DNA from 2 places in the Weizmannia sp. WK01 genome. Region 1 is predicted to be linked to the other one. Evidence: predicted binding sites of a transcription regulator. Region 1 holds the regulator's gene; the other holds the start of a gene.
The links. Region 1 encodes Rex, which represses fermentation and respiration genes when NADH is low (regulators of the CRP and FNR family bind a similar motif). Its sites were predicted from a motif close to TTGTGAAATATTTCACAA; they were not measured.

Region 1 (5,039 bases):
CTCCTACTTTGCGCCCGCTTTGTCGTGGTGGCACGGGCAATGTTTTTTTGGATGAATGCCTGCAATTTCGCAACTTCTTCCTGCTGCTTTTCATATTGTTTGACCTCTCGCTCGTACTGGGCGGCCTTTTGTTCCAGATACCGGCTGTAGTTGCCGTGGTATTTTTTAATGGAATGCCTTGAAATTTCATAGACCTGGTTGACGACTTTATCCAGAAAATAACGGTCATGGGACACGATCAGAATGGCGCCTTCATAGCCTTGTAAATATTGCTCCAGCCAGGTGAGCGTTTCGATATCGAGATGGTTTGTCGGCTCATCCAAAATGAGGATGTCCGGCTTTGTGAGCAGCAATTTCGCCAATGCAAGGCGTGTTTTTTGCCCGCCGCTTAATGTCCGGATCGGGGTGTTGTAGTCGTACTGGTCAAAACGGAAGCCATGCAGAACGGACCGGATATCCGCTTCGATCTGATATCCGCCTTCATCTTTAAAACGTGTCTGCAAAGTATCATAAGCATGCAGCACTTTTTCATACTCCGCCGGGCGGTTATAAATCTTAGGGTCGGCCATTTTTTGTTCGTATTCGCGAAGCTGTTTTTCCATATCCAGCAAATTTTTAAAAACCGACATCATTTCGTCCCAAATGGACAGATCCGATTCGAGTCCGGTATTTTGGGCGAGATAACCGATTTCGACACCATTCGGCATAATGATGGAACCTTCATCATAAGAAAGCTGGCCGGCGATGATTTTCAGGAGGGTCGATTTGCCGGCCCCGTTTCTCCCGACCAAGGCAATCCGGTCTTTTGTTTGAATTTCTAATTTTATATCCGATAAAATAAGTTCAGCGCCATAATATTTTGTGACTTGTTGAACTTGCAGCAACATCATCTTTATGTTCACCTCTATACCATTGTAAGTGTACAGGAAGGCGAACTGCAACTCAACCGGCGTGATCGGAATTTGTCAAAAAACTTTTCACATAAATTCGTAAAAACCCATGAAAAAAATGCTTACTTGTGATATATTTAACATAGTTGGAGAGAGAAAAAGACGCATGCAGGCATTTTTTTAAAACATATTTTTTCTTTGCTCAGATAGGAGTAATATTATAATGAAGAATGGCAGCGCTGCCATTCTGGAATGGACGCACGATTGGAACCAACAGCACAAAAAACTTAAGCTTTCAACTTGGGGGATTTCACATGAAGGATGAATCAGTAAAAATACCGCAAGCCACTGCAAAACGGCTTCCATTATATTACCGGTACCTGAGAAATTTATATACACTTGGCAAGCAAAGGGTATCCTCGGCGGAACTGAGTGAAGCGGTGAAAGTCGACTCCGCTACGATACGCAGGGATTTTTCCTACTTCGGGGCACTTGGAAAAAAAGGTTATGGTTATAATGTAAAATATTTATTGTCTTTTTTCGGCAAGACGCTGAACCAGGATGAGATCACAGATGTAGCGCTGGTTGGCGTTGGGAACCTCGGTACAGCCCTTTTGAATTACAATTTTTCGAAGAATAACAGCGCACGGATTGTGATGGCATTTGACAATGACCCCGGGAAGGTGGGGAGCCATGTTGGCAATGTGCCTGTTTACAGCATGGACGAATTAAGAGAACGGCTTTGCGCGGAAGATGTGACGGTTGTGATTTTGACGGTCCCCGCTTCCAGTGCCCAGGCAGTGACAGACGAGCTTGCCAGTACAAATGTAAAAGGCGTTTTAAACTTTACACCTGCCCGGCTGAACGTGCCGCCGGATATCCGCGTCCATCATATTGACCTGGCCGTGGAACTGCAGGCACTGATCTACTTTTTAAAACATTATTCAAATGATGAAGAAAATTTGAAAGAAACAAAAGAGCCGGTTGCGAAGCCATAGCCAAAAAGCTTTTTTTCCGTTATCATAGTGGGTACAGGGGGTGGCCCGATTGAAAACGGAATGCAGGCGCAAATGGCAATGGCCGGATTTGGCTGTGGCGTGCAAAGGGAAAAGGGCGGATTCAACGCCGGCACTTAAAGGGGAACGGCGATGAATACGAAAAAAATGCCGGTTACCGGACACATCCAGGAATTGAGAAAGCGGTTAATTACCGTTCTCATTTTCTTTCTGTTTGCCCTGGTTGTTGGCTTTTTTACCGCAAAACCTGTTATACGTTATTTGCAGCATGCCAAAAATGCCGGCATGTTCACGATGAATGCCTTCAGGGTAACCGATCCTATTAAGGTTTTTATGGAAGTTTCGGTTGTGATCGCATGCCTATTGACCCTGCCGGTGATTTTGTACCAGCTTTGGGCGTTTATAAGCCCGGGGCTGTATGAGAAAGAAAAGAAACTGACATTAAGTTACATTCCTGTTTCCATCTTGCTTTTTATAGCCGGCGTTTCTTTTTCCTATTTCGTGCTTTGTCCGCTGATGGTGAAGTTTATGATGGGCTTGTCAAATGAAATGGGCATTCGTGCGGTGATCGGGATCCGGGAGTATATTCAGTTTCTGCTAGAGATCACGCTTCCGTTTGGCTTTGTGTTCCAAATGCCGGTCGTGGTCCTGTTTCTGACCCGGCTTGGCATCATTACGCCGAGACTGTTGAAAAAGGTAAGAAAATATGCGTATCTTGCTTTGATTGCAGCTGCCGGCATCATCACCCCGCCGGACGTGTTTTCGCAGCTGATTACCTTTGTTCCACTCGTTTTGCTGTATGAAGCAAGCACACTGATTTCGAAAATGGCGTACCGCAATGCCAAAAAAGCGGCAAAAGAAATGCCAATGGATGAACAGACGATTGCTTCTGAATAAGAAAGCCGTTTTCCGGACGGAGCCGGAAAACGGCTTTTATTTTTTCACTGAGTTTTTCAGCTTGAAATGGAGAAAGATCAGCCTGATGCCGGAACCCAGATCCAATGTTGCAATCAACAGCAGTAAATAAGAAAAAAAGCCCCAGCCGCCCACTTGTACCTGCTGAATGGCAAAATAAGTGAACAAAGCCCCGAGCAGGCAGTTTACAATCCCTGAAAAAAGTGGTCTCATTATAGAAGTCCTCCAATTGAGCTGTAAATTTCATGTACGGATGTCTGCAGAACGGACGGGTGCAAAAGCAGCCTCACGACCACAATCGTGTTCATGGAAACATGCGCAAACATGGAAACGGTGATCCGGTTTGTTTTCTCGTATAAATAAGCGAGCGTCAGCCCTAAAAGGGAATATAAAAACAAGTGGCTCGGTTCGGTATGCGCGAGTCCGAAAATAACCGAGCTGACAATACCGGATAAAAGGAATGAAAAGCGCCTGCGCAGCGTGCCGAAAATGATTTTCCGAAAAACGATTTCCTCGAGAATCGGCCCTGCGATCGAGCTGATGAGGATGACGAGCGGAAATCTTTCAATCAGCGCCATGATTTGCTGCGTATTGTTGGAGGCAGCCGGGGCACCGAATAATGATTCAATGATCGCGGCTGCAGTCTGGGCAAAGAAACAAAGAAAGACGCCGCCTATTGCCCATATGGCGGATGGCGCGGCCGGAAGCGGTTCAGTCCGGTCTGTTTCTTTCTTTGCGGCTTTTCTTAAAAAGTACAGGACGATGATCAGCCCGATGATAAAGCTGATGACGGTCCAAAGCGGGGGCGTCAATGTCCGCATGCTGTCTGCCGGTTCGTGGAAAACGTTCACCCCGGCATAGTAGAGCAACGGATACCCGACGGCGCCGGACAGCAGCATAAGGATGTACGTCACGAGAATATACACATACTCTTTTTTCACGCGTTCTTTTCCTTTCTTGCCAGTTCAAAGTTTAAAGGATCGCAAATTCGTCCAATATGTTCATTGTACTATTGAACCGGGCGGGGTTCAAATGCCGTGCGCAGAGCCAGCCTTTTCAGTTGCATATCCGGATGGTGATCAAGCATACTTATAAAAGGGCAAGCGGCTGAAATGGAGGCGCGCAACCGGCATCCTTTGACGGGGCTCTTTAAAGGATGCAGGGCCCGAAAAAAATAAAAAAAGTTGGATGAGAGACTTGCAAAAAAGCAAGGAATTATTTATTATAATAAATGTGTTAGCACTCAACTTATGCGAGTGCTAATAATGGACAAAATTTTACATAATACGAATTAAGGAGGTTGTTTCACGTGTTAAAACCACTGGGTGATCGCGTTGTCATTGAATTAGTTGAATCGGAAGAAAAAACAGCAAGCGGTATTGTCCTGCCTGACACGGCAAAAGAAAAGCCACAGGAAGGCAAAGTTGTGGCTGTCGGTTCCGGGCGTACCCTTGATAACGGTGAACGTGTTGCCATCGATGTAGCAGTAGGCGACCGCATCATCTTCTCGAAATATGCCGGCACTGAAGTGAAATATGACGGAAAAGAATACTTAATCCTTCGTGAAAGCGATATTCTGGCGGTTGTGGAATAAGCCTGGCTTGTTGAAACATAGAAATAACGATATGACATGAGGAGGTTTTATAAATGGCAAAAGAAATTAAATTCGGCGAAGAAGCCCGCCGCGGTATGCTTCGTGGTGTGGATAAACTGGCAGATGCTGTAAAAGTGACATTGGGCCCGAAAGGACGTAACGTCGTTCTGGAAAAGAAATTCGGTTCTCCGCTGATCACAAATGACGGTGTCACGATCGCAAAAGAAATTGAACTCGAAGACGCGTTTGAAAACATGGGTGCCAAACTTGTCTCCGAAGTGGCCAGCAAAACGAACGATGTAGCTGGTGACGGTACAACCACTGCAACTGTTCTGGCACAGGCAATGATCCGTGAAGGCCTGAAAAACGTAACAGCAGGTGCAAACCCGGTTGGCATCCGCAAAGGGATTGAAAAAGCAGTTGCGGCTGCTGTCGAAGAATTAAAAGCCATTTCGAAACCAATCGAAGGCAAAGCTTCCATCGCCCAAGTTGCTGCAATTTCCTCTGCTGACGAAGAAGTCGGCGAATTGATCGCTGAAGCAATGGAACGCGTGGGCAACGATGGCGTTATTACCATTGAAGAATCAAAAGGCTTCTCAACGGAATTGGACGTTGTGGAAGGAA
Region 2 (5,039 bases), 1.1 Mb from region 1:
GGTAAAGGACGATGTGGACTCCGCGCTGTATGATACGATTCCGCTCGGGATTATCGTCACGCCTTTTTATTTCATCACGGTCTGCCTAGAGGACAATCCGATTATCGGAAAATTTATCCACAGACGGGTGCGCGGGTTTTACACCTACATGAAAACCAGATTTACCCTTCAAATTCTGTATGAAGTTGCAAGCTATTATTTGAACTATTTAAAATATATCGACCGCAGATCAAGCTTGATCGAACGCGAATTGCACGAATCGATGCGAAACGAGGAACTGTTCGAACTGTTGAGCCTTGAAAAAACGCTCGTGTATTTCACTACCTCATTAAAAGCCAATAAAATCGTCTTGGAAAAAATGACACGGCAGCATTTTCTAAAAGTATATGAAGATGACATGGACTTACTGGATGACGTCATGATTGAAGTCAAACAGGCAATCGAAATGTGTGAAGTGCACAGCAATATTTTAAGCGGCATGATGGATGCCTATGCTTCTGTCATTTCCAATAACGTGAACGGCGTGATGAAATTTTTGACGACGGTCACGATTATCCTTTCCCTGCCAACGATGGTATCCAGCTTTTTCGGAATGAATCTTCACGGCCTGCCATGGCAATCAAGCCCCCATGGGTTTTGGCTGGCGTTTTTGGCCTCTCTGGTTCTTTCCAGTGTTACAGCCCTTATTTTTTGGAAAAAAAGATATTTCTAACACACCTGGGAGATGGATTTGCATAAAATTCATCTCCTTTTCCGTTTCTGCCTTGTGAATGTGCAGGTTTCACAAGCGAGAAGCGGTTTTTTTTACGGCAATTTCTATACGGAATTTTGCATAAATAGGGCTTGCTGAACGAATCAGATTCTGTCAGATACAAGCCAAATTACGGTTATTAAAATATAAAATAGTGTTGTACAAAAATTTCAAAAAAAGAACCCTGAGCTTCCGCTCCAGATTCATTATAAGGAATTGAAGGGCTACTACTGTTTCACTGGTCTCCTGAAGGCGTGCTCGAATAAGGCCTAGCCCATACTTGCGCTTGCCTTCGCCAAATTTGCTTTCAACGGCATTACGTTCGGAGGCATCCTGCCTTGCCACGCGTTCTAAGGTTTTGTCTTCCGTTTTGGATGGGCGTCCCAACCTTGGCCCACTCAGACGAATGCCAAGAGATTTACAGTATGCTAGGTTGTCACGGTTTCGGTAGATTTTATCTGCTAAAATCGCTTCTGGATAAAATCCGAACCGGTTGTAGTAGTTCTCAATAGATTCTCTAAGGGTGATCCCTTCATTGTAATTTTCCCAGTCGAGTTGCTCAATCAAGGCATAGCCATCTACAACGCTAATGGCGACTTTTGAGCCGAATTCCACGTTCGCTTTTGCCTTGCCACGCACAATTGGACGGACATGCGGCTGGGAAATGCTCACAATCCGGTGGTCAATCCGATGTGTTTTCTTTTTGTACATTTCTGCCTGTTGGCGGTAAAGTTCATGAATCACGAGGAGTTGTCGGTATTCATCTTTGCTCAAAAGAGACAGGGAGCTTTGGGAAATGAGATTTCCAATGATCTCCAGATTCCGTTTCACATATCCAAGTTGTTTGCCGACAGCTTTCCGGATTTTCCGGGCTCCAGCTTTGCGTTGCTTAGCGACAGAAAGATAGTCCCTGCGGGCTCTTTTTCTGTAGGTCCGTGGCTTTGGTAATTTTCCTTTGTGCGGTTCATGCAGTACATCAATGATATGTTCCAGTTTCTCACGGGCTTCGTTCAAAAGCCCCAGATCAGTAGGGTAAGCAATATCAGCCGGTGCACAGGTTGCGTCCAGAATGAGCTTTCCTTTGTTCTTCGTTTTAGGAGAAGCCGATCCAGTTGAATTCTCTTCCGAAGCAGGACCGGAAGGTTGATGATCACCACTACTATGATCGTCATCATCATGGTGATCATCATCGTTGTCATTTTCCTTAGATGCTTCTTCCGATTGGCGTTCTTGTTCTTCCAGAACAATCCATTCATTCAGTTCATTGATGATGTTTGCACCCAAACGTTTTCTAAAACGAGTCATCAGAGAATGATCGAATGGGGCTTTTTCCTGGAATTCAGGCAACCCGATAAAATACTGAAGATACGGGTTTTCCGTGATCTGTTCGACTGTTTCCCGGTCAGATAGCCCAAGCCGTTCTTTGATATAGAGAGCCCCAAGAGCAACTCTGACAGAATAAGCCTTTTCACCTTTGAACTTTTTCTTGAAGGACTTGGCATACTTTTCTTCAGCCTTCCACCAAGGGATTAATTCAGCAAGACGGACCCAGCGATTTTCTTTATTTAATTTTCCACCGAATGGTAGAAAAAAATCTTCTACAAAAGTTAATTGATGTTCAGTCTTTTTGTACATCGTAACGGCCTCCAAGTGCAAGGTTTTTTACACGTTTCCTATAAAATCCTTACACTTTATATTCGACAAAAGTGGCCAAAATCCTTGTCAAATCTGGAATTTTTGTTTATTCAGCAAGCCCTAAATATTCAAATATAAAATGTAAGCACTTACAATGTAAAAAGGCGGAAAAAACTTATTTTAATTAAATCATAGCTGGAAAGCAATATTTTAAAGAAAAAAGTTTATAAATGATTTATTCATTTGTCACCAATCTGACACAGCCATAGCATGTGAAATCGCCTATAATAAAGCCATAAAGAAAAGAAACAAATGTAAAACGGCAGAAAATCATGTGAAATACTTCACAAATTATATTTTTTTAGTTTGTCATGTGAAATTATTCACAAAAACATTTAGAATGGGGGCCACGAACATGGCAATCGATGAAAAAGTTGTTGGCAAATCTGCGCAAATCACGGAAATGGTCGATTCCCTCGTCGCAAAAGGGCAAAAAGCACTGCGTGAATTTATGGAACTGGATCAGGCACAAGTGGACAATATCGTAAAACAAATGGCACTTGCCGGGTTGGAACAGCATATGGTGCTCGCCAAAATGGCCGTGGAAGAAACAGGGCGCGGCGTATATGAAGACAAAATGACAAAAAACTTGTTTGCAACAGAATACATCTATCACAACATTAAATATAACAAAACAGTCGGCATCATTGACGAAAACAATAATGAAGGGATTGTTAAATTTGCGGAACCGGTCGGCGTGATTGCCGGGGTCACTCCTGTAACAAACCCGACATCAACCACGATGTTTAAAGCATTAATTGCCATTAAAACACGCAACCCAATTATTTTCGCGTTCCATCCGTCCGCACAAAAATGCAGCAGCCATGCCGCAAAAGTGATGCTTGACGCTGCTGTGAAAGCCGGCGCCCCGGAAAACTGCATCCAATGGATCGAAAAACCGGCCATTGAAGCGACACAGCAATTGATGAACCATTCGGGTATTTCACTGATTCTTGCAACGGGCGGTTCCGGCATGGTAAAGTCCGCATATTCGAGCGGGAAACCTGCGCTTGGCGTCGGGCCGGGAAACGTCCCTTGCTATATTGAAAAATCTGCTGATATCAAACGCGCCGTCAATGATTTGATTTTGTCCAAAACGTTTGACAACGGCATGATCTGTGCGTCGGAACAGGCTGTCATCATCGACAAAGAAATTTATGACAATGTGAAAAACGAATTGATTGCAAATCAATGCTACTTCCTGAATGAAGCGGAGAAGAAAAAGGTTGAGAAAACCGTCATCAATGAAAAGACGCAATCCGTCAACAGCGCCATTGTCGGCAAACCGGCCTATGAAATTGCGAAAATGGCAGGCGTAAATGTTCCGGAAGATACCAAAATTTTAATCGCCGAACTTACAGGTGTCGGCCCGGACTACCCGCTTTCCAGAGAAAAATTAAGCCCGGTTTTGGCCTGTTACAAAGCCAACAGCACAAAACAAGGTTTCGAATTTGCAGAAGCCATGCTCGAATTCGGCGGACTTGGTCACTCGGCTGTGATCCATTCGACAAACGATGAAGTCATTGAACAATACGGCTTAAAAATGAAAGCCGGCCGGATCATTGTCAACTCCCCGTCTTCGCAAGGGGCAATCGGCGACATTTACAATGCCTACATGCCTTCTTTGACACTCGGCTGCGGCACGTTTGGCGGCAACTCGGTGTCCACAAACGTCGGTGTCATCAATCTTTACAATGTAAAAACAATGGCGAAACGGAGAGTCAATATGCAATGGTTTAAAATTCCACCGCGCGTGTATTTTGAAAAGAACTCGGTCCAATACCTGGAAAAAATGCCGGATATCTCAAGTGCCTTTATTGTCACCGATCCGGATATGGTCAGGCTTGGATTCGTTGAGAAAGTACTGTATTACTTGCGGAAACGCCCGGACTATGTGCACTGTGAAATTTTCTCAGAAGTCGAACCGGATCCGTCTATTGAAACGGTTCGGAAAGGTGCCGCAGCTATGGCAAGCTTCCAGCCGGATGTCATTATCGCGCTTGGCGGCGGGTCGGCGATGGATGCTGCAAAAGGCATGTGGCTGTTCTATGAGCATCCGGAAGTTGATTTCAACGAATTGAAGCAAAAATTTATGGACATCCGGAAACGGGTTGCCAAATTCCCGAAACTGGGTGAAAAAGCGCAGCTGGTCTGCATTCCGACCACATCGGGCACCGGTTCTGAAGTGACTTCTTTCGCCGTCATTTCGGATAAAAAGAACAACACAAAATATCCGCTCGCAGACTATGAACTGACACCGGATGTTGCGATCATTGACCCGCAGTTTGTTATGACCGTTCCGAAATCCGTAACAGCCGATACCGGGATGGACGTTTTGACCCATGCGATTGAAGCCTATGTATCCAACATGGCCAACGACTATACGGACGGCCTGGCAATTAAGGCCATCCAGCTTGTTCACGAATACTTGCCGAAAGCATACGCAAATGGCAATGATGCACTGGCACGCGAAAAAATGCACAATGCATCGACTTTGGCAGGGATGGCGTTCTCGAATGCATTCCTTGGCATCAACCATTCACTTGCCCATAAAATCGGCGCTGAATTCCATATTCCGCACGGCCGGGCTAAC

Region 2: adhE (bifunctional acetaldehyde-CoA/alcohol dehydrogenase) is a predicted target of Rex. The motif match lies at 2,719-2,736, and genes of this name have one in related genera.

What each region holds. Positions count from the first base shown of each region.
Region 1 covers NZ_CP109616.1:3,414,312-3,419,350, reverse strand. Annotated here, with positions in the region: gene OF158_RS16215 (ABC-F family ATP-binding cassette domain-containing protein) at 1-890, opposite strand, end outside; gene OF158_RS16210 (redox-sensing transcriptional repressor Rex) at 1,205-1,888, shown strand; gene tatC (twin-arginine translocase subunit TatC) at 2,039-2,803, shown strand; gene OF158_RS16200 (YdiK family protein) at 2,840-3,034, opposite strand; gene OF158_RS16195 (CPBP family intramembrane glutamic endopeptidase) at 3,034-3,762, opposite strand; gene groES (co-chaperone GroES) at 4,131-4,415, shown strand; gene groL (chaperonin GroEL) at 4,469-5,039, shown strand, end outside.
Region 2 covers NZ_CP109616.1:840,099-845,137, forward strand. Annotated here, with positions in the region: gene OF158_RS03845 (magnesium transporter CorA family protein) at 1-712, shown strand, start outside; gene OF158_RS03850 (IS5-like element ISBco3 family transposase) at 866-2,386, opposite strand; gene adhE (bifunctional acetaldehyde-CoA/alcohol dehydrogenase) at 2,802-5,039, shown strand, end outside.